DNA from 2 places in the Kluyvera sp. 142486 genome. Region 2 is predicted to be linked to the other one. Evidence: predicted binding sites of a transcription regulator. Region 2 holds the regulator's gene; the other holds the start of a gene.
The links. Region 2 encodes PhoB, which activates phosphate uptake and scavenging genes when phosphate is short. Its sites were predicted from a motif close to CTGTCATAAAACTGNCNNAT; they were not measured.
Positions count from the first base shown of each region.

Region 1 (11,056 bases), on a different contig from region 2:
CCCAAAAGCGATCGCCTTCCATTGCTGGGGCGCCTGGGCCTGTGCCGAGAGGGAGAGTGCTGCGCTACAAAGAGTCAGAGCCAGAGGTAATTTCTTTTTCATATCATCTTCCTGAATGGTTTGGCGCTGTAATTATCAACAAATCAAAACACTGTTTCTTTTTTGTTCGTCACAATATCGAGTAAATAAAACAGTGTTTTAAATATGGTGTGCCCTTTATTCAGGTGTCAAAAAAACAATATAAGCAGAGAGATAGCGCGCTAACCCGCGATTAGGCTGATTTCTTACGAGACAAATGCGTTTGATATGGACGAAAATAAGGGAAGAAAAACAGGGCGAAAGGTAATGTTGAGCGTTTTATCAGCAGGCCATTTCATGGCGAAAAATATGTAGAATTTTCAACGTTAACCCGCTTTACTTCATACTTAATCTACAGACAGGATACCTATGTCTAACCGTACCATGAGCGTTGTGATCCTTGCCGCAGGCAAAGGCACGCGTATGTATTCCGATCTTCCAAAAGTGCTGCACACCCTGGCCGGCAAGCCGATGGTGCAGCATGTCATTGATGCCGCGAATCATGTTGGCGCGAATCAGGTCCACCTGGTGTACGGTCACGGCGGTGATTTACTGAAGCAAGCCTTATCCGATGACAACCTGAACTGGGTGCTGCAGGCTGAACAGTTGGGCACCGGTCATGCTATGCAGCAGGCTGCACCGTTCTTCGCGGATGACGAAGATATTCTGATGCTCTACGGCGACGTGCCGCTGATTTCCGTTGAAACGCTGCAGCGCCTGCGCGAAGCCAAGCCGCAGGGTGGAATTGGCCTGCTGACGGTAGTGCTGGACGACCCAACCGGCTATGGCCGCATCACCCGTGAAAACGGCAAGGTGACCGGCATCGTTGAACACAAAGATGCCACCGACGCACAGCGTCAGATTCAGGAGATCAACACTGGTATCCTGATTGCTAACGGCGCGGACCTGAAGCGCTGGCTGGCGAAACTGAACAACAACAATGCACAGGGCGAGTTCTATATCACCGATATTATCGCCATGGCATACCACGAAGGCCGCGAAATTGCCGCGGTTCATCCGGCGCGTATCAGCGAAACTGACGGCGTGAATAACCGCCTGCAGCTTGCCCGTCTTGAGCGTATTTATCAGTCCGAACAGGCCGAAAAACTGCTGCTGGCAGGCGTGATGCTGCGCGACCCGGCGCGTTTTGACCTGCGTGGCACTTTGTCTCACGGGCGCGATGTCGAAATTGATACTAACGTTATCCTTGAAGGCAACGTGGTGCTGGGCCATCGCGTCAAAATCGGCGCAGGCTGCGTGATTAAAAACGCCACCATCGGCGATGACTGTGAAATCAGCCCGTACAGCGTGGTGGAAGATGCTCATCTGGAAGCGGCCTGCACCATCGGCCCGTTCGCCCGTCTGCGTCCTGGCGCTGAGCTGCTGGAAGGCGCACACGTGGGTAACTTCGTCGAAATGAAAAAAGCGCGCCTGGGTAAAGGCTCAAAAGCCGGTCATCTGACCTACCTCGGCGATGCGGAAATTGGCGACAACGTGAATATCGGCGCGGGTACCATTACCTGCAACTACGATGGCGCCAATAAATTTAAAACGATTATTGGCGATGACGTCTTTGTCGGTTCCGACAGCCAGCTGGTGGCGCCGGTCACCATTGGCAAAGGTGTCACTATCGCGGCCGGTACTACCGTGACCCGCGACGTTGCTGATAACGAACTGGTGCTGAGCCGCGTACCGCAGGTACACAAGCAAGGCTGGCAGCGTCCGGTGAAGAAGAAGTAGTTTTATGTAGGCCTGATAAGGCGTAGCCGCCATCAGGCAGACAAGGGTGAGGAGATAACATAATCTCCCGCCCAAAAAGCAGTACCTATAAAAATAACCCCACTCTCTACAAGGCTCGGGGCGCCCGGAATACGGGCAACAGGTTGACCGACAACGCATGGCATAATGCCAAAATCGGAATAGAAAACTATGTGTGGAATTGTTGGCGCAGTCGCGCAACGTGATGTAGCTGAAATCCTTCTCGAAGGTCTCCGTCGTCTGGAATACCGTGGTTATGACTCTGCGGGTGTGGCCGTGGTAGACGCAGAAGGTCATATGACCCGCCTGCGTCGTCTGGGGAAAGTCCAGATGCTGTCACAAGCCGCGGAAGAACACCCGCTGGTGGGCGGAACCGGTATTGCTCACACCCGCTGGGCAACCCACGGCGAACCGTCGGAAGGCAACGCGCATCCGCATGTTTCTGACCACATTGCGGTGGTGCATAACGGCATCATCGAAAACCATGAACCGCTGCGCGAAATGCTGCAGGCGCGTGGCTATGTTTTTGTTTCAGCGACCGACACCGAGGTGATCGCTCACTTAGTGCACTGGGAGATGGAACAGGGCGGTACGCTGCGTGAAGCGGTGATGCGCGCTATCCCGCAGCTTCGCGGTGCCTACGGCACGGTGATTATGGACTCCCGCGACCCAAGCACGCTGCTGGCTGCGCGTTCCGGTAGCCCACTGGTTATCGGCCTTGGCATGGGTGAGAACTTTATCGCCTCTGACCAGCTGGCGCTGCTGCCGGTGACCCGTCGCTTCATCTTCCTTGAAGAGGGCGATATCGCCGAAGTGACGCGCCGCTCGGTCGCGGTCTTCGACAAGTCCGGTGCCAGCGTAAATCGTCAGGAGATCGAATCTAATCTGCAATACGATGCGGGCGATAAAGGTATCTATCGCCACTACATGCAGAAAGAGATCTACGAACAGCCGAACGCCATCAAAAACACCTTAACCGGGCGTATCAGCCACGGCGAAGTGGATCTCAGCGAGCTGGGCCCACAGGCCGACGCGCTGCTATCTCGCGTTGAGCATATCCAGATTATCGCCTGCGGCACTTCCTATAACTCCGGGATGGTCGCGCGTTACTGGTTTGAATCACTGGCCGGTGTGCCGTGCGACGTCGAAATTGCCTCTGAATTCCGCTATCGCAAATCGGCCGTGCGTCCAAACAGTCTGGTCATCACTCTGTCGCAGTCTGGCGAAACCGCCGACACGCTGGCCGGCCTGCGTTTGACCAAAGAGCTGGGTTATCTTGGCTCGCTGGCGGTTTGTAACGTTGCGGGCTCCTCGCTGGTGCGTGAGTCCGATCTGGCGCTTATGACCAACGCCGGGGCGGAAATTGGCGTGGCGTCCACCAAGGCATTCACCACCCAGCTAACGGTACTGCTGATGCTGGTGGCGAAGATGGCGCGCCTGAAAGGGGCGGATGCGTCCGTAGAGCATGAGATTGTTCATGCGCTGCAGGCACTGCCAAGCCGCATTGAGCAGATGCTGTCGCAGGACAAACGTATTGAGCTGCTTGCAGAAGATTTCTCCGACAAGCATCACGCGCTGTTCCTGGGCCGTGGCGATCAGTACCCGATCGCGCTGGAAGGCGCGCTGAAGCTTAAAGAGATCTCCTACATTCACGCGGAAGCGTATGCCGCGGGCGAGCTGAAACACGGCCCGCTGGCGCTTATCGACGCGGATATGCCGGTTATCGTGGTCGCGCCGAATAACGAACTGCTGGAAAAACTGAAATCCAACATTGAAGAGGTGCGCGCGCGCGGCGGTGAGCTGTACGTGTTTGCCGACAGAGATGCGGCATTCAGCAATAGCGACAATATGCACATCATCGAGATGCCGCATGTGGAAGAGGTGATTGCGCCTATCTTCTATACCGTGCCGCTGCAGCTGCTGGCTTACCACGTGGCGCTGATCAAAGGCACCGATGTGGACCAGCCGCGTAACCTGGCGAAATCGGTTACCGTCGAATAATCGCGTTACCCTGAAAACTATCCGGCTCTGCCTTAGGCACAGCCGGATTTTTTTTATCACCAGAAACTGTCATAAAGCGTGATTTTTGGGCTGTCATAAAAAGAAAATTTTACTGTAATTTCATTGTAAATTATTTTTATAACAAGCTGATTTATAATGGTTTAATAATATTGTTTTTCGCATGGTTTTCGTTGTCATTAAACTGTAATAAACCTTACATATAACTGTCACCTGTTTGTCCTATTTTGCTCCTCGTAGCCACTAAACAATCATTTACGGATTCTTGCAGGAGACATTATGAAAGTTATGCGTACCACTGTCGCAACTGTTGTCGCCGCGACCTTATCGATGAGCGCTTTCGCAGCTGGAGCTGCAGCAAGCCTGACGGGTGCTGGTGCAACCTTCCCGGCGCCAGTGTATGCCAAATGGGCAGATACCTATCAGAAAGAGACCGGTAGCAAAGTAAACTACCAGGGTATCGGCTCCTCCGGTGGCGTAAAACAAATTACCGCTAACACCGTTGATTTCGGCGCATCTGATGCTCCGCTATCTGACGACAAACTGGCTCAGGAAGGCCTGTTCCAGTTCCCGACCGTTATCGGCGGTGTCGTTCTGGCTGTTAACATCCCTGGCCTGAAATCCGGCGAGCTGGTGCTTGACGGTAAAACCCTGGGTGACATCTACCTGGGTAAAATCAAGAAGTGGGATGACGAAGCCATCACCAAACTGAACCCGGGCGTTAAGCTGCCTTCTCAGAACATCGCCGTTGTGCGTCGTGCTGATGGTTCCGGTACCTCTTTCGTGTTCACCAGCTACCTGTCTAAAGTGAACGAAGAGTGGAAATCCAAAATCGGTGCGGGCTCTACCGTAAACTGGCCGACCGGTTTGGGCGGTAAAGGTAACGACGGTATCGCGGCATTCGTACAGCGTCTGCCAGGCTCCATCGGCTACGTTGAATATGCTTATGCTAAGCAGAACAACCTGGCTTACACCAAACTGGTTTCTGCCGATGGCAAGCCGGTTAGCCCGACTGAAGACAACTTTGCTAACGCCGCTAAAGGCGTTGACTGGAGCAAATCCTTCGCGCAGGACCTGACTAACCAGAAAGGTGACAACGCGTGGCCGATTACCTCCACCACCTTCATCCTGGTACACAAAGAGCAGAAGAAACCTGAGCAAGGTGCTGAAGTGCTGAAGTTCTTTGACTGGGCGTATAAAAACGGCGGCAAACAGGCGAACGAGCTTGATTACGCCACTCTGCCAGAGAGCGTGGTTGAGCAGGTTCGTGCTGCATGGAAAACCAACGTGAAAGACAGCAGCGGTAAAGCGCTGTACTGATTACTGTCGCCCGGCGGAAACGCCGGGCAACGTGTAAGCGTCGTGGCGGATTTTAAACTGGAAAGAGTGATTTATGGCTGCAACTAAGCCTGCTTTTAACCCACCGGGTAAAAAGGGTGACATGATATTCAGCGCGCTGGTAAGACTGGCTGCGCTGATTGTGCTATTGATGTTGGGCGGGATTATCGTCTCCCTGATCATCTCTTCTTGGCCAAGTATGGAGAAGTTCGGCTTCGCCTTCCTGTGGACCAAAGAGTGGGATGCGCCTAACGACATCTACGGTGCGCTGGTACCGATTTACGGTACGCTCGTGACCTCCTTTATCGCGCTGCTGATCGCCGTACCGGTGAGCTTCGGTATCGCACTCTTCCTGACTGAACTGGCACCCAACTGGCTGAAACGCCCGTTAGGTATCGCGATTGAACTGCTGGCGGCCATTCCCAGCATCGTTTACGGCATGTGGGGCCTGTTTATCTTTGCTCCGCTGTTCGCGACCTACTTCCAGGAGCCAGTCGGCAATATCCTTTCTAACATTCCGTTTGTCGGTGCGCTGTTCTCCGGCCCGGCGTTTGGTATCGGTATCCTGGCGGCAGGGGGTATCCTCGCCATCATGATCATCCCGTATATCTCCGCCGTTATGCGTGATGTGTTCGAACAAACCCCGGTGATGATGAAAGAGTCGGCCTACGGCATCGGCTGCACCACCTGGGAAGTTATCTGGCGTATCGTGCTGCCGTTCACCAAAAACGGGGTCATAGGCGGCGTCATGCTCGGCCTGGGCCGCGCGCTGGGTGAAACGATGGCGGTGACCTTTATCATCGGTAACACCTACCAGCTCGACAGCGCATCGCTGTATATGCCGGGCAACAGCATTACCTCCGCCCTGGCGAATGAATTCGCTGAAGCGGAATCGGGTCTGCATGTATCTGCGCTGATGGAACTGGGTCTGATCCTGTTTGCGATTACCTTTATCGTGCTGGCGGCATCGAAGTTTATGATTATGCGCCTGGCGAAAAACGAGGGGGCACGCTAATGACGACGCTGGAAATGCAAAACACCGCAGCGCTGGCGGAGTCTCGCCGCAAAATGCAGGCGCGTCGCCGCATGAAGAACCGCATCGCGCTGACGCTGTCGATGGCCACCATGATCTTCGGCCTGTTTTGGCTGGTGTGGATCCTGATGTCTACCGTGACCCGCGGCATCGACGGTATGTCGCTGGCGCTGTTTACTGAAATGACGCCGCCGCCAAACACGGCGGGCGGTGGTCTGGCTAACGCCCTGGCGGGCAGCGGCCTGCTGATCCTGTGGTCGACCGTTATCGGTACCCCACTGGGCATTATGGCGGGCATCTACCTGGCGGAGTACGGGCGTAAATCCTGGCTTGCTGAAGTGATTCGCTTCATTAACGACATTCTGCTCTCCGCACCATCCATCGTAGTCGGCCTGTTCGTCTACACCATCGTGGTGGCGCAGATGCAGCACTTCTCCGGCTGGGCGGGCGTGATTGCGCTGGCGCTGCTGCAGGTACCTATCGTTATTCGTACCACCGAGAACATGCTGAAACTGGTGCCGGATAGCTTGCGTGAAGCAGCCTACGCGCTGGGTACGCCGAAATGGCGAATGATCTCCGCGATTACGCTGAAAGCGTCTATCTCCGGGATTATGACCGGCATCCTGCTGGCTATTGCGCGTATCGCCGGTGAAACGGCTCCGCTGCTGTTTACTGCGCTCTCCAACCAGTTCTGGAGCACCGATATGATGCAGCCTATCGCCAACCTGCCGGTGACCATCTTTAAATTTGCGATGAGCCCGTTTGCTGAGTGGCAGCAACTGGCCTGGGCTGGGGTGCTGATTATCACTCTGTGCGTACTGCTGCTGAACATTCTGGCGCGCGTTATTTTCGCGAAGAAGAAACACGGCTAAGAAGAATTGCCGGATGGCGGCGTAAACGCCTTATCCGGCCTACGGTTGAACACATTTGTAGGCCTGATAAGCGTAGCGCCATCAGGCATCATTTTACGGCGTGGCGGATGCGGCGCTGGATGAGGAAGAGATTGAGATGAGTATGGTGAACACTACCCCGGGTAAAATTTCAGTACGTGACCTGAACTTCTACTACGGCAAATTCCATGCCCTGAAGAACATCAACCTGGATATCGCCAAAAACCAGGTGACGGCGTTTATCGGCCCGTCAGGCTGCGGTAAATCGACGCTGCTGCGTACCTTCAACAAGATGTTTGAACTGTACCCGGAGCAGCGTGCAGAAGGCGAAATTCTGCTGGATGGCGATAATATTCTCACCAATACCCAGGATATCGCCCTGCTGCGTGCCAAAGTGGGTATGGTGTTCCAGAAGCCAACGCCGTTCCCAATGTCGATTTATGACAATATCGCCTTCGGCGTGCGCCTGTTTGAAAAGCTCTCCCGCACCGATATGGACGAACGCGTGCAGTGGGCGTTGACCAAGGCCGCATTATGGAATGAAACCAAAGATAAACTGCACCAGAGCGGGTACTCTCTCTCTGGTGGTCAGCAGCAGCGTCTGTGCATCGCGCGCGGCATCGCGATTCGCCCGGAAGTTCTGCTGCTGGATGAGCCGTGTTCAGCCCTTGACCCGATCTCCACCGGGCGTATCGAGGAGCTTATCACCGAGCTGAAAGAGGATTACACCGTGGTGATCGTGACCCACAACATGCAGCAGGCTGCACGTTGCTCCGACCACACGGCATTTATGTATCTGGGCGAGTTGATTGAGTTCAGTAACACGGACGATCTGTTCACCAAGCCTGCGAAGAAACAAACTGAAGACTACATTACTGGCCGCTACGGTTGATCGGGAGAGAACTGTGGATAATTTAAACCTCAATAAACATATTTCCGGCCAGTTCAACGCAGAACTGGAAAGCATCCGCACCCAGGTGATGACCATGGGTGGCATGGTAGAGCAGCAGCTTTCTGATGCGATTACCGCCATGCACAACCAGGATAGCGAACTGGCGAAGCGCGTCATCGACGGCGACAAGCACGTCAACATGATGGAAGTGGCGATTGATGAAGCCTGCGTGCGCATCATCGCCAAGCGCCAGCCAACGGCGAGCGATCTGCGTCTGGTGATGGCGATTATTAAAACTATCGCCGAGCTGGAACGTATTGGTGACGTGGCGGATAAAATCTGCCGTACCGCGCTGGAGAAATTTTCCCAGCAGCACCAGCCGCTGCTGGTGAGCCTGGAATCGCTGGGCCGCCACACCGTGCAGATGCTGCATGACGTGCTGGACGCGTTCGCGCGCATGGATCTTGACGAAGCGGTGCGTATCTATCGTGAAGATAAGAAAGTTGACCAGGAATATGAAGGCATCGTGCGTCAGCTGATGACCTACATGATGGAAGACTCGCGCACCATTCCAAGCGTGTTGACCGCGCTGTTCTGTGCACGCTCTATCGAGCGTATTGGCGACCGCTGCCAGAATATCTGCGAATACATCTTCTACTTCGTGAAGGGGCAAGACTTCCGTCACGTGGGCGGCGATGAGCTGGATAAGCTGCTGGCGGGGAAAGACCCGAAAGAGTAATGCTATTTTTTCCGTCCCTCTCTTCACCTGAAGAGAGGGAATATTAATGAATACCCATCCTTATATTCCTCATCTAAATATTTATATATTCCTAAAATAATCTCAAATACGATATCGGGGATGTTAATCACACTTCCTTACTCTCGGCGTTGCATTTTAATATGGAAAGAACAAAAATCCATTTCGATTAATATTTATAAAAATAGATTCAAATGCTGTATTAATGACTGGATTGTTACTGCTTATGCAGGCAAAACCTGATTGCGTCAGTTTTTACTGATAATGTCGGGTTTTTTTTGTTTTTAAAAAAGGTCATACAGATGATTATGCAGATCGCCAGAGTTTTGAATAATAACGTTCTGGTTGTTGTCGATGAAAACCAGCGCGAAAAAGTGGTCATGGGCCGAGGTATTGGTTTTCAGAAGCGGGTCGGTGAATATGTTAGTGCTTCGGGCATTGAGAAAGCATATTCATTAAGCAGCCATGAACTGAATAGCCATTTAAGTGAATTGTTAAGCCGTATTCCACCGGAGGTGATGGCGACATGTGATGTCATCATTGCACTGTCCAGGGAAAAACTGGGAAACCTGCAGGACAGTATCTACATTTCGCTAACCGATCACTGCCAGTTCGCCATTGCGCGTGCACAACAGGGCATTGTGCTGCCAAATGCCCTGTTGTGGGATATCCAGCGCCTTTATCCGAAAGAGTTTTGGCTGGGGGAGCAGGCGCTGGCGGTGATTCATCAGCGTCTGGGGGTTCAACTCCCGAAGGATGAAGTGGGGTTTATTGCGATGCATCTGGTGAGCGCCCAGATGAGTGGAAATATGGAGGATGTCAAAGAAATCACTCAACTTATGCGAGAGCTGCTACAGCTGATTAAATTCCAGTTTGGAATTACGTATCAGGAAAAGAGCTTAAGTTATCAACGTCTGGTAACGCATCTGAAGTTCTTCGCCTACCGTATATTTGAGCATGCCTCAATTGGCGATGACGATCTGGCATTACAACAGACAATAAAGCAGAACTATTTTGAAGCATGGATATGCGCTGAACGCATTGCTGTTTTTATTCGACATCAGTATCAGCGAGAAACAACCTCTGAAGAAATTATGTTTCTCGCAATTAATATCGAACGGGTTCGCAAAGAACATTAATAATACATCGCTGTTTTAACTTCAGCATTGTTACCGCATCGCGGGCAAAACCTGAAGAAGATGATCTCCGCACGGGGGTTATTTTCTTCAGGTTTTTTTGATTGCCGCATCGCGGTTGAGGATCACACATGAAGGAATTAGCCAAAAAGATTGTTGCTGGCGTTGGGGGCAAGGATAACATCATCAGCCTGATGCATTGTGCCACGCGTTTACGTTTTAAGTTAAAAAACTACAGCCTGGCGCAGGCTGAAGCGCTAAAAAACACCGCTGGAATTATAATGGTGGTGGAAAGTGGTGGACAGTTTCAGGTGGTGATTGGTAATCATGTTGCCGATGTTTTTGCGGCGGTGAATGCGCTGATCGGCCTCGGCGTTACTGAACATGCAGCACAGGACGATGAGAGTAAAGATGGCCTGTTAAGCCGTTTTGTTTATATCATTTCGGGCATTTTTACCCCATTAATCGGCTTACTGGCCGCCACCGGGATCCTCAAAGGGTTGTTGGCGGTGGCACTGGTGTGCCAGTGGACCAGCGAACAAAGCGGTACCTACCTGCTCTTGTTCAGCGCGAGCGATTCTCTGTTCTATTTTTTCCCCATCATTCTTGGCTATACCGCCGGGAAACGATTTGGGGGGAACCCGTTCCTGACCATGGTGGTTGGCGGCGCGCTGGTCCACCCGCTGGTTCTGCGTGCTTTTGAGAGCGCACAGGCGCCGGATCCGACTGCGTTGCACTTTCTCGGTCTGCCGATCACCTTTATCAATTACACCTCATCGGTGATCCCGATTATTTTCTCCGCCTGGCTTTGCAGCCTGATGGAGAAAAGGCTTAATGCCTGGCTCCCCTCGGCAATTAAGAACTTCTTCACTCCACTGCTGTGCATGGCGGTGATTATTCCGGTCACCTTCCTGGTGATTGGCCCGCTGTCGACCTGGGTGAGTGAACTGATTGCAGCGGGTTATCTCTATCTCTACCATGCTGCGCCCTGGTTTGCTGGTGCGGTGATGGGGGGACTGTGGCAAATCTTTGTGATGTTTGGCCTGCACTGGGGATTAGTGCCGCTATGCATCAATAACTTTACCGTTCTGGGTTATGACACGATGCTGCCGTTACTGATGCCAGCGATCATGGCGCAGGTGGGGGCAGCGCTGG
Region 1 covers NZ_JBKHUI010000017.1:2,629-13,684, forward strand. The annotation lists gene ACLGE8_RS17675 (right-handed parallel beta-helix repeat-containing protein) at 1-102, opposite strand, end outside; gene glmU (bifunctional UDP-N-acetylglucosamine diphosphorylase/glucosamine-1-phosphate N-acetyltransferase GlmU) at 448-1,818, shown strand; gene glmS (glutamine--fructose-6-phosphate transaminase (isomerizing)) at 2,008-3,837, shown strand; gene pstS (phosphate ABC transporter substrate-binding protein PstS) at 4,135-5,175, shown strand; gene pstC (phosphate ABC transporter permease PstC) at 5,249-6,208, shown strand; gene pstA (phosphate ABC transporter permease PstA) at 6,208-7,098, shown strand; partial or broken gene ACLGE8_RS17705 (hypothetical protein) at 7,095-7,187, opposite strand; gene pstB (phosphate ABC transporter ATP-binding protein PstB) at 7,235-8,008, shown strand; gene phoU (phosphate signaling complex protein PhoU) at 8,022-8,747, shown strand; gene bglG (transcriptional antiterminator BglG) at 9,068-9,904, shown strand; gene bglF (PTS beta-glucoside transporter subunit IIABC) at 10,033-11,056, shown strand, end outside.
Region 1: a site for PhoB is predicted at 4,040-4,059, ahead of pstS (phosphate ABC transporter substrate-binding protein PstS). Genes of this name have one in related genera too.

Region 2 (11,056 bases):
TGGATTTAAGAAAAACATCCGGCTTATCATGCGAACAAAAAATAATCAGACGTTCGATAATCAGGCGACGTTAACTTGACTGCAAAGCAAACAGACCAGCCGAGGCTGGTCTGTGGAAAGTTAAGCTGACAAGCGCGAAATTACTCGCTATTTCTGGCAATTAAACGTTCCGGCAGCAGGAAACTGAAACACGAACCTTTGCCCAGCGTGCTGGTAATATCCAGCCGGCTGTCGTGATGATTAACCGCATGTTTAACAATTGCCAGCCCCAAACCGCTGCCGCCGGTCTGCCGCGAACGCGCTTTATCAACGCGATAAAAACGCTCGGTCAGCCTTGGCAGGTGCTCAGGCGCAATACCCGGACCATTATCCTCTACGCTGAACAACGCTCCGTGCGGTGCGCGCTGCCAGCGTACGGTAATCAACGTGCCTTCCGGGGTATGATTTACCGCGTTATAGACCAGGTTCGACATCGCGCTTCGCAGTTGTTCTTCGTTACCCAGCGCTTTTAGCGTCTCATCAATCTCAAAGTGGAACTGGTGCTTATGCTGGCTGAGCGTCTGCGCCTCGCGCTCCACCACCTTCAGCATCATCGGCACATCAATCTTCTCGTTCAGCGCCAGCGTCGGTGAAGCCTCGATTTTAGAGAGCGTCAGCAGCTGTCGCACCAGCCCTTCCATCCGCTGCGTTTGCTCACGCATGGTGTGGAGCGCTTTCTCACGCACATTCCCTTCCAGCACCTGCTCCTGCATCATCTCCAGGTAGCCCTGCAGCACGGTCAACGGCGTGCGCAACTCATGGCTAACGTTGGCGAAGAAGTTCCGCCGCGCTCCTTCCAGCTGATGCATCTGCGTAACGTCGCGCGCCACCATCAGCAGCTGACGGTCGGTGTACGGCATCACCCGGATCTCCAGATGGCGACCGCTGTTCAGCACCAGATGTAACGGCTTTAAGAAATCGCGCTTTTTGAGGTGTTGGGTAAATTCGGGGTAACGCAGCAGGTTGAGGATGTTCTGCCCGCTATCGTCGGGCCAGCGAAGCCCCAGCAGCTGCTGGGCCAGACCATTACACCAGAAAATGGCCCCCTCTTCGGTGGTAAGCACCACCGCATCCGGCAACGACTCAGCGCCGCTCCGAAAGCGCTTAATCAGATTACCCAGCTCGCGGCGGCGTTTTTTATTACGCAGCTGCATCTGGTTGAGCCCATAGAGCAAGGGCTCCCAGCTGCCGCGCCCCGGCGGAGGGGTCATACTTCGGTCGACCCAAAGCCACCAGGAGAGTCGCAGTAAATTCCAGAAATGCCAGATGAGCAGTCCGGTCACCGCCGCCAGTAAAAACCACGGCAGATAACCAAAAATCAGTCCCAGTATCGCGGCAGGGAGACAGCATAACAGCAGCTCCAGCACCAGCCTTTTCCATGACAGCCGTTCCAGCACGCGTCACACTCCTGTCAAAAATTAGAAACGGGCAGAGAAACGATAACCCGTGCCGCGAACGGTTTGCACCATGCGGTCATGACCACTGTGTTCCAGCGCCTTACGCAGACGACGAATATGCACGTCGACGGTACGGTCTTCAACATAAACGTTGGTTCCCCAGACGTGGTTCAGCAGCTGTTCGCGGCTATACACGCGCTCCGGGTGCGTCATAAAGAAATGCAGCAGCTTAAATTCGGTTGGCCCCATATCCAGCGGGTTTTCACCGGTCATCACGCGGTGAGAGGTCGGGTCAAGGCTCAGCCCCTGCATCTCAATGACCTCTTCCACCGCCATCGGCGAAATACGGCGCATCACCGCTTTAATACGGGCGACCAGCTCTTTTGGCGAGAACGGTTTGGTGATGTAATCGTCGGCGCCGGTTTCGAGGCCCCGCACGCGGTCTTCTTCTTCACCACGGGCGGTCAGCATCACCACCGGAATGTCACGCGTCAGCGCTTCACGTTTGATATGCTTAATAAATTGCAGTCCCGAGCCGCCCGGTAACATCCAGTCGAGCAGAATAAGGTCGGGCCAGGGTTCATTCAGTTTGCTGATAGCGGTATCGTAATCTTCTGCTTCCACCGGCTGAAAACCATTTTGCTCCAGAACGAAACAGACCATCTCGCGGATTGGCGCTTCATCTTCAACGACCAGAATACGTCTTGCCATTATTTGCCCTGTTTTTAGACATCAGTATTATATACGGCGTCATTATGCGTCAGATTTATGACAGATTTATGAAAAACATGACCGTTAGATGATCGCGGTTTACCGTTTATGACACACGCAAAACGCGCTCATCGACCTCAACGTAGGCTGATGTTTATAATCAACTTTACGCCACTTCTCACGGAACCGCTATGCGCATCATCCACACTTCGGACTGGCACCTTGGCCAGAACTTCTACAGCAAAAGCCGCGCGGCTGAACACGACGCGTTCCTGAACTGGCTGCTCACCACCGCCGAACAGGAGCAGGTGGATGCCATTATTGTGGCGGGCGATATCTTCGATACCGGCTCCCCGCCAAGCTACGCGCGCGAACTGTACAACCGATTTGTGGTCAATTTGCAGCAGACCGGCTGCCATCTTGTGGTGCTGGCGGGCAACCACGACTCCGTGGCGACGCTAAATGAATCCCGCGATATTCTCTCATTTCTGAATACCACGGTAATCGCCAGCGCCGGCCATGAACCCTTTATTCTGAACCGCCGCGACGGTACGCCCGGCGCGGTGTTCTGCCCGGTGCCGTTCCTGCGCCCGCGCGACATTATTACCAGCCAGGCGGGGCTTTCCGGCGGCGAAAAAGTCCAGCAGGTGCTGGCGAGCATTACCGATTATTACCAACAGCAATACCAGCAGGCCTGCGAACTGCGCGGCGATGCCACGCTGCCGATTATCGCCAGCGGCCATCTGACCACCGTCGGGGCCAGCAAAAGTGACGCGGTACGCGACATTTATATTGGCACACTGGACGCGTTTCCGGCGCAACACTTCCCGCCCGCCGACTATATCGCGCTGGGCCACATCCACCGGGCGCAGAAAATCGGCGGCAGCGAGCATATTCGCTACAGCGGTTCGCCTATCGCCCTCAGCTTTGATGAAACCGGCAAAGCCAAAAGCGTCAATCTGGTGAGCTTCGCCGACGGCAAGCTTGCCGAGGTCACGCCGCTTACCGTGCCCGTAACTCAGCCGCTGGCGGTGATCAAGGGCGATTTTGACGCTATCAGCGCCCAGCTCGCCGAATGGCGCGATGCCGCCGCAGAGCCGAGCACCTGGGTGGATATTGAAATCACCAGCGACGAGTACCTGCATGATATTCAACGTAAAATTCAGCTTATCACCGACGATCTGCCGGTCGACGTGCTGCTGGTGCGCCGCAGTCGTGAACAGCGCCAGCGCATTCTGGCAAGCCTTGAGCGCGAAACCTTGAGCGAGCTGAGCGTCGAAGAGGTATTTCAGCGTCGTCTGGCGCTGGAAACGCTGGAGGAGCCACAGCAGCAGCGCCTGCACGCGCTGTTTAATGACACGCTCCAGAGCCTTGGCGAGGAGGAACAACCATGAAAATTCTCAGCCTGCGCCTGAAAAACCTCAACTCGCTTAAGGGCGAGTGGAAGATTGATTTCACCCAGGAACCGTTCGCCAGCAACGGTCTGTTTGCCATTACCGGCCCTACCGGCGCAGGGAAAACCACGCTGCTGGACGCCATCTGCCTGGCGCTGTACCACAAAACGCCGCGCTTAAGTAACGTCTCCCAGTCGCAAAACGATCTGATGACCCGCGACACCGCCGAATGTCTGGCGGAGGTTGAGTTCGAGGTTCAGGGCGTGGCCTACCGCGCTTTCTGGAGCCAGAACCGCGCCCGCAACCAGCCGGATGGCAACCTACAGGCGCCGAGAGTCGAACTGGCGCGCTGCGGCGACGGGCAAATTCTGGCGGATAAAGTGAAAGACAAACTTGAGATGACCGCCTCGCTGACCGGCCTCGATTACGGTCGTTTCACCCGCTCGATGATGCTCTCACAGGGCCAGTTTGCCGCCTTCCTCAACGCCGAACCGAAAGAGCGCGCCGAGTTACTCGAAGAGCTGACCGGCACCGAAATTTATGGCCAGATTTCAGCGCAGGTCTTTGAAAAACATAAGCAGGCGCGCGGCGAGCTGGAAAAGCTTCAGGCGCAGGCCAGCGGTGTGGTGCTGCTGAGCGAAGAGCAGCAGCAGACCTTATCACAGAGTTTGCAGGCGCTTACTTCTGACGAGCAGCAGTGGCAACAGCAACAGACCGTCGCCGCGCAGCATCAGCAGTGGCTCACCCGTCAGCAGGAGCTGGAACAGGACGGGAAGATTCACCAGCAGTCGCTCAATGCCGCACGCCAGGCGCTGGAAGAGGCGCAGCCACAGCTTGCTGCACTCAACCGGGCGCAGCCTGCGGAAGCGTTACGCCCCCGCTGGACTCAGCTGCAGGAGCAGGCCGCCACGGTGGCAAAAACCCACCAGCTGGTGGAGCAAGTAAATACTCGCTTACATGATTCCCGCCGCCTTCGTGACCGTATTCGCCTAAGCGCCGAACAGCAGGCCACCACGCTCCAGCAAAGCCAAACCCAGCTTCAGCAGTGGCTGCAGGAAAACGAACACATCCAGCACTGGCTGGGGGAACTGACCGGCTGGCGTAGCGCCTTTAGCCAACAGGCCCGCGAACGCACTCAGTTGGAGACCGCTGCGCAGCGTCTGGCTGAGCTGGAAAAACAGCTCGCCCAACTGCCGCCCTCGGCGCTGACGCTGACTCAGGAAGAAGTGGCCGGGCAAATCGCCCAGCATGCGGCCAGCCGCCCGCTGCGCCAGCAGCTAAGCGCGCTGTATTCACAGTTCATACCGCTGCAAACGCGCCGCCAACAGCTTTTGCACGCGCAACAACAGCGCCAGCAACAGCTGGAGGCGCTGACCGCCGGGCTCACCCAACTCCGTCAGGTCTATAAAGAGAAAAAGCAGCAGCGAGACGACGTGAATGCCATTTGCGAGCTGGAGGCGACGATTGTGCGCCTCGAGGCAGAGCGTGCCCGTTTGCAGCCAGGCGCGCCCTGCCCGCTGTGCGGCTCGACCAGCCATCCTGCATTGGCGGAGTACCAGGCGTTAGCCCCGGATGCCAACAAAACCCGCCGCGATGCGCTGGAAAAAGAGGTTGCCCAACTGGCGGAAGAAGGCGCCACGCTGCGCGGTCAGCATGCAGCGCTGGAAAAACAGCAGCAGCAGGAAAATGCCGAGCTAGAGACGCTTTATGAGCGAGAGCAAGCACTTACATCACAGTGGCAGACGGTCATTCAGGGGTTGGATATCACGCTACAGCCTGCTGACGATATCAACGGCTGGCTGGCAGCGCAGGAAGAGGCCGAACAGCAGCGCTATCACTACAGCCAGCGCCTGACGCTCGATGCGCAGATCCGTGAGCTACGCACCCAGTACACCCTGCAGCAGGCTGAACTGGCGCAGCGTACCGCTTTGCTTACCCAGACGCTCGCCGGCTTCGGCCTTGCCCTTCCGCAGCCCGATGAAGCGCACCGCTGGCTGGCTGCTCGTGAAGCGGATACCCAGCGCTGGCAGCAGCAGCAAAAGCAGAGTCAGGAGATTCAGCAGCAGCTCGTGCAGATCCAACCGCTGCTCGACACCCTTCCTGCAGTGCAAAACCCTGAAGACACCCAACCGGTCGCGCTCGACGGCTGGCAGCAGGTGCACCATGACTGCGTGTCGCTGGAAAGCCAGTGGCACACCCTCCAGCAGCAAGAAACGCAGGAGAAACAGCGTCTGCAGCAGGCCGAACAGGCCTTCGACCAGGCGCTTGCCGAATCGCACTTTAGCGATCGCCAGGACTTCCTCAGTGCGCTGTTGGATCAGCATGAACGTCAGCGTCTGGAGCAGCTAAAACAGACGCTTGAAACGCAGCATCAGCAGCGCCAGACCTTAGCGGCACAGGCGCAAGAGGCACTACAGCGCCATCTAACCCAGCGCCCGGAAACGCTGAGCGAGGCGTTGACGCTGGCAGATGCACAGACGCAGCTCCAGCATATATCCCGCCAGCTGCGTGAAAACAGCGAACGCCAGGGCGAGCTGCGCCAGCAGTTGAAGCAGGATGAAGAGAACCGTCAGCAGCAGCAGTCGTTGTTCCTGGAGATTGAAAAAGCCAGCGCCGCGCTGGAGGACTGGGCGCATCTGAACGCGCTGATTGGCTCTAAAGAGGGTGATAAGTTCCGCAAATTTGCCCAAGGGCTGACGCTGGATAATCTGGTGTGGCTCGCCAACGAACAGCTCAGCCGCCTGCACGGTCGCTATCTACTGCAGCGTAAAGTCAGCGACGCGCTGGAGCTGGAAGTGGTCGATACCTGGCAGGCGGACGCGGTACGCGATACCCGAACCCTCTCCGGCGGCGAAAGCTTCCTCGTCAGCCTTTCGCTGGCGCTGGCGCTCTCCGACCTGGTGAGCCATAAAACGCGCATCGACTCCCTGTTCCTCGATGAAGGGTTCGGCACGCTGGATAGCGAAACGCTGGACACGGCGCTGGACGCGCTGGATACGCTCAACGCCAGCGGCAAAATCATCGGCGTGATTAGCCACGTGGAGGCGATGAAGGAGCGGATCCCGGTGCAGATTAAGGTGAAGAAGATCAACGGATTGGGTTACAGCCGGTTGGATAACATGTTTAGCGTAGCGTGAGATTTCCCTCACCCCGGCCCTCTCCCAAAGGGAGAGGGTGAAAAGTGGCGTCGCGTGGTTCGCTCTCCCTCCGGAACAAGGTGAAAAACAGCGCCGAACGGTCCCCTCTCCCTTTGAGAGAGGGTTAGGGTGAGGGGCAAATCACGCCGGCCACAGCCACGCCGCCCCACGTACCCCGCTGGAGTCCCCGTGCAGCGCCTTGCGAATCGGCGTTTCGCACTCACCGCCAAATACCCACTCTTTCACCAACTCTGGCACCGTCTGATACAACCGCTCGACGTTGCTCATTCCCCCGCCCAACACAATCACATCAGGGTCAAGAATATTGACCACGTGCGCCAGCGATTTTGCCAGCCGCTGCTCATAGCGGTGAAGCGCCTGCTCCGCCAGCGCATCGCCCTCGTCAACCAAGCGCATAATCTCATTGCCCTTCAGTGCATTACCGCTTAAACGCTGATAGTCAGTGGCAAAGCCAGTGCCGGAAATAAAGGTTTCAATACAGCCTTGCTTACCGCAATAACACGGTACTTCCGCCCGGAAGCGCAGTTCGTCGTCGTTCATCCACGGCAGCGGATTATGCCCCCACTCGCCCGCCGTGCCGTTACCGCCGATATGCGCGCGGCCGCCCAACGCTACGCCCGCGCCACAGCCGGTACCGATGATCACCGCAAACACCGTCTGCGCCCCTGCAGCCGCGCCGTCCACCGCTTCAGACACCGCCAGACAGTTAGCATCGTTCGCCAGTCGCACCTCGCGATTCAGACGACGACTCAGGTCTTTATCAAACGGCTGACCGTTGAGCCAGGTAGAGTTGGCGTTTTTTACCACCCCGGTATAGGGGGAAATTGAGCCGGGAATGCCCATGCCAACCGTGCCCGTTTGCCCGGTCGCCTCTTCGGCGAGAGCAACAAGATGCGCAATGTTCTCAATGGTTTGCTGATAATCACGCGGCGTAGGCAAGCGGTGACGATAAAGCTGCTCGCCCTGGTCGCTTAGCGCGATGACTTCGGTTTTCGTTCCACCCAGATCGATACCAATTCGCATTCATAACTCCTGTTTAAAACAATGCAAGGGCGAGGACAATTCGTTATCATTGCCCGCTGATTTAACGACAACACCGTGGAAATTATCATGCTGTGGTTCAAAAATTTAATGGTTTATCGTCTCAGCCGCGACATCTCCCTGCGCGCGGAAGAGATGGAAAAACAGCTCGCTGAGATGACCTTCACCCCATGCGGCAGCCAGGATATGGCAAAAACCGGCTGGGTACCGCCGATGGGTTCACACAGCGATGCGCTGACGCACACAGTAAATGGTCAGATCATCATTTGCGCCCGCAAAGAAGAGAAGATCCTGCCCTCTCCGGTGATTAAACAGGCGCTGGAAGCGAAGATCCAAAAGCTCGAAGCCGATCAGGGCCGCAAGCTCAAGAAAACCGAAAAAGATTCGCTGAAGGATGAAGTTCTGCACTCTCTGCTACCGCGCGCGTTCAGCCGCTTCAGCCAGACGATGATGTGGATCGACACCGTTAACGATCTGATTATGGTCGACTGCGCCAGCGCCAAAAAGGCGGAAGATACGCTAGCGCTGCTGCGTAAAAGCCTAGGCTCGCTGCCGGTGGTGCCGCTGACGCTGGAAAACCCGATCGAACTGACCCTGACCGAATGGGTACGTTCTGGCTCCGCCGCGCAAAGCTTCCAGATTCTGGATGAAGCCGAGCTGAAAGCGATCCTCGAAGACGGCGGCGTGATCCGTGCGAAGAAACAGGATCTGGTGTGCGATGAGATCGCCTGCCATATCGAAGCTGGTAAGCTGGTGACCAAGCTAGCGCTTGACTGGCAGCAGCGTATTCAGTTCGTGATGTGCGATGACGGCTCCATCAAACGTCTGAAGTTCTGCGACGAACTGCGCGATCAGAACGAAGATATCGACCGTGACGACTATGCTCAGCGTTTCGATGCAGACTTTATTCTGATGACCGGCGAGCTGGCGGCGATGATTAAAAGCCTGGTAGAAGGGTTAGGCGGCGAAGCCCAGCGCTAAGCGAGATATTCCCTTCCTGCCGCAGCAGGAAGGGAATGCATTACAGATAGCGGCACAGATAAGAGGTTGGCTCTGCAACCTGCAGGTTAAATTCACTGTGGCCCGGCACATTGAACACTTCCCCAGCGGAATAGACTTTCCATTCGATTTCACCCGGTAACAGCACGTTCAGCGCGCCGCTAATCACGGTCATCTCTTCCGGCTGCGCGGTACCAAAGGTGTATTCGCCTTCCGCCATCACGCCCACGCTGGCACGACCCGTGCTGCTGCTGGTAAAGCCAATGGATTTCACTTTTCCGTCAAAGTATTCGTTGCTCTGAAGCATAAACAGGCCCTTATTATCTCGTCGTCAAAAGACCAATATAGGGTTGCGAACAGAAACCTGTCACGCGAAATCATACGCTTAACACAATAATTCTGCCGCCAGTCTGGCCACCAGCACATTCGACAAGAGAACCGGCACATCCAGCGCCTTTTGTAGCAGGTCCCGGTGACGCTGGTGATAGCTCAGTGAGTCGAGCACCAGCACATCGGCGCCTTGATCCAGCAGCGAGTTGCCGGCTGAAATCAGGTGCTGGTCGGTATCACGAAGGGGGTTAGCCAGCGCGTAGTAAGGCAAATTGGACAGCATCTGCCACTTCTCCTGCTGGGCATCGAGAATGGCTTCCACGGGGACCAGAACCCCGACCTGATGTCCCTCAACGATAGAGGCGACCAACGGTGGAATAATACGCTGGGGTTCCAGCAGAATCGCATTGCGCGCCACCATACTGCGTAATTTAAACGTATTCAGTAGCAGAATGACGTCATAGGATTGATTGTCCAGCACCTCAATCACGCCCTGCAGGCTGTGCTCGACTTTCAGACGGGAAACTTCAGCAAACTGGTTATCATTTAACAGAACCAGCAAACGTTCTTCACCGGGTTCTGGTGCATACTCTTCCATGACTTCCACACGACTCATTTTGCCTAACAGGCTAATGTGGGTGATTTGATCTTCCCTGATGTGCTCGGTCAATAGCGGCAAAACTTCACTCACGGGCACTACCCCAATCGTAAGAATCGCCATCGTTGCACTCATGTTATCTACCTTCTGCTTCTCTTATGTTTGCTTTACACATAGCCACCTGGATGGATGAAAAATACCGCTCAAAAGCGTAGCAGTTCATCCGCCGGGCAGAATGTAAAGATTCCAGTTATTTCCAGTACTCTCCTGATAAATTTTGATTTTAACGTTTCTATAACATTAATGATAAGCCAAAAATGTGACTTACGCACAATATAACCACGAAATATAAGTGGTTATATTGGCAATCAGAAGGGGTAGCTGAAGCGGAGTAAGCGTAAAAAAAGGAGGGGAAAAGCGCCCTGCTAGCTGGCCGTTGCCAGATGCAGAGCATCAAGAATCAGCGTGACAACGTGCTCAGGCGTCGCAGAGGCATCAACAACGTAGTGGGCGGTTTCGCGGTACAGCGCATCTCGCTGCGCCAGTACTTCCGCCACTTCTTCGCTAATCGGTTTACCGGTCAGCGTTGGGCGCTGGGATTCTTCTGGAAAGGCTTCCAGACGACGCGCCAAAACCGGCACCGGAGCGTTCAAATAGATAACCACCCCGTTCTGACGCATAAATTCGCGGTTAACTGGCGCAAGAATAATGCCGCCGCCCGTTGCCACCACCGTGCTCGGTTGGGTGACCGACATCAGCGTCTGGGTCTCGCGTGCGCGAAATCCCGCCCAGCCTTCGAGGTCGACAATCTCCGCTACGCTCATACCGGACTGCTGCTGTAACGCCAGGTCAGTATCAACAAAGTGAAAATGGCAGGCATGGGTAAGCGCTTGACCTATCGTCGTTTTTCCGCAGCCTCGGGCTCCGATAAGAAAAATCGGCTGTGTCATGACCTGGAATTCCCCCTGATGACGCGTAAATGCGGGATGTGTGAATGAAGCGGCAATGATACCACCAAACTAGTACACAAGTAAGTGTAAACTTTTTATTACACAATAATGCAATATGAGACCGCTTTAGCCGCTACATACTGCCGTATAGAGCAATTTGAGCGTAAAAAAAACATGCCACAAAGCGTGTCGCTAACAGTACATGAAAGTGTCTTGTTTTGACAAGCCGGATAACGCGGCAAAAGGTAGCACATTTATGTGACAGAAATCACGTCAGCCGCGTTTTACCGCCAGCAGCCATTTGTCGAGTTCAGCGGCAAACTGCTGGCGATCGCGCTGGGAAAGCGCCGCAGGCCCGCCGGTCTGAATACCGCTAGAGCGCATGGTGTCCATAAAGTCACGCAGGGTTAAGCGCTCTTTGATGGTCGCCTCGCTGTAG
Region 2 covers NZ_JBKHUI010000002.1:200,096-211,151, forward strand. The annotation lists gene phoR (phosphate regulon sensor histidine kinase PhoR) at 141-1,436, opposite strand; gene phoB (phosphate response regulator transcription factor PhoB) at 1,458-2,147, opposite strand; gene sbcD (exonuclease subunit SbcD) at 2,339-3,541, shown strand; gene sbcC (exonuclease subunit SbcC) at 3,538-6,678, shown strand; gene mak (fructokinase) at 6,820-7,722, opposite strand; gene rdgC (recombination-associated protein RdgC) at 7,810-8,721, shown strand; gene ppnP (pyrimidine/purine nucleoside phosphorylase) at 8,762-9,046, opposite strand; gene ACLGE8_RS03240 (AroM family protein) at 9,125-9,802, opposite strand; gene aroL (shikimate kinase AroL) at 10,093-10,617, opposite strand; gene ACLGE8_RS03250 (YaiI/YqxD family protein) at 10,891-11,056, opposite strand, start outside.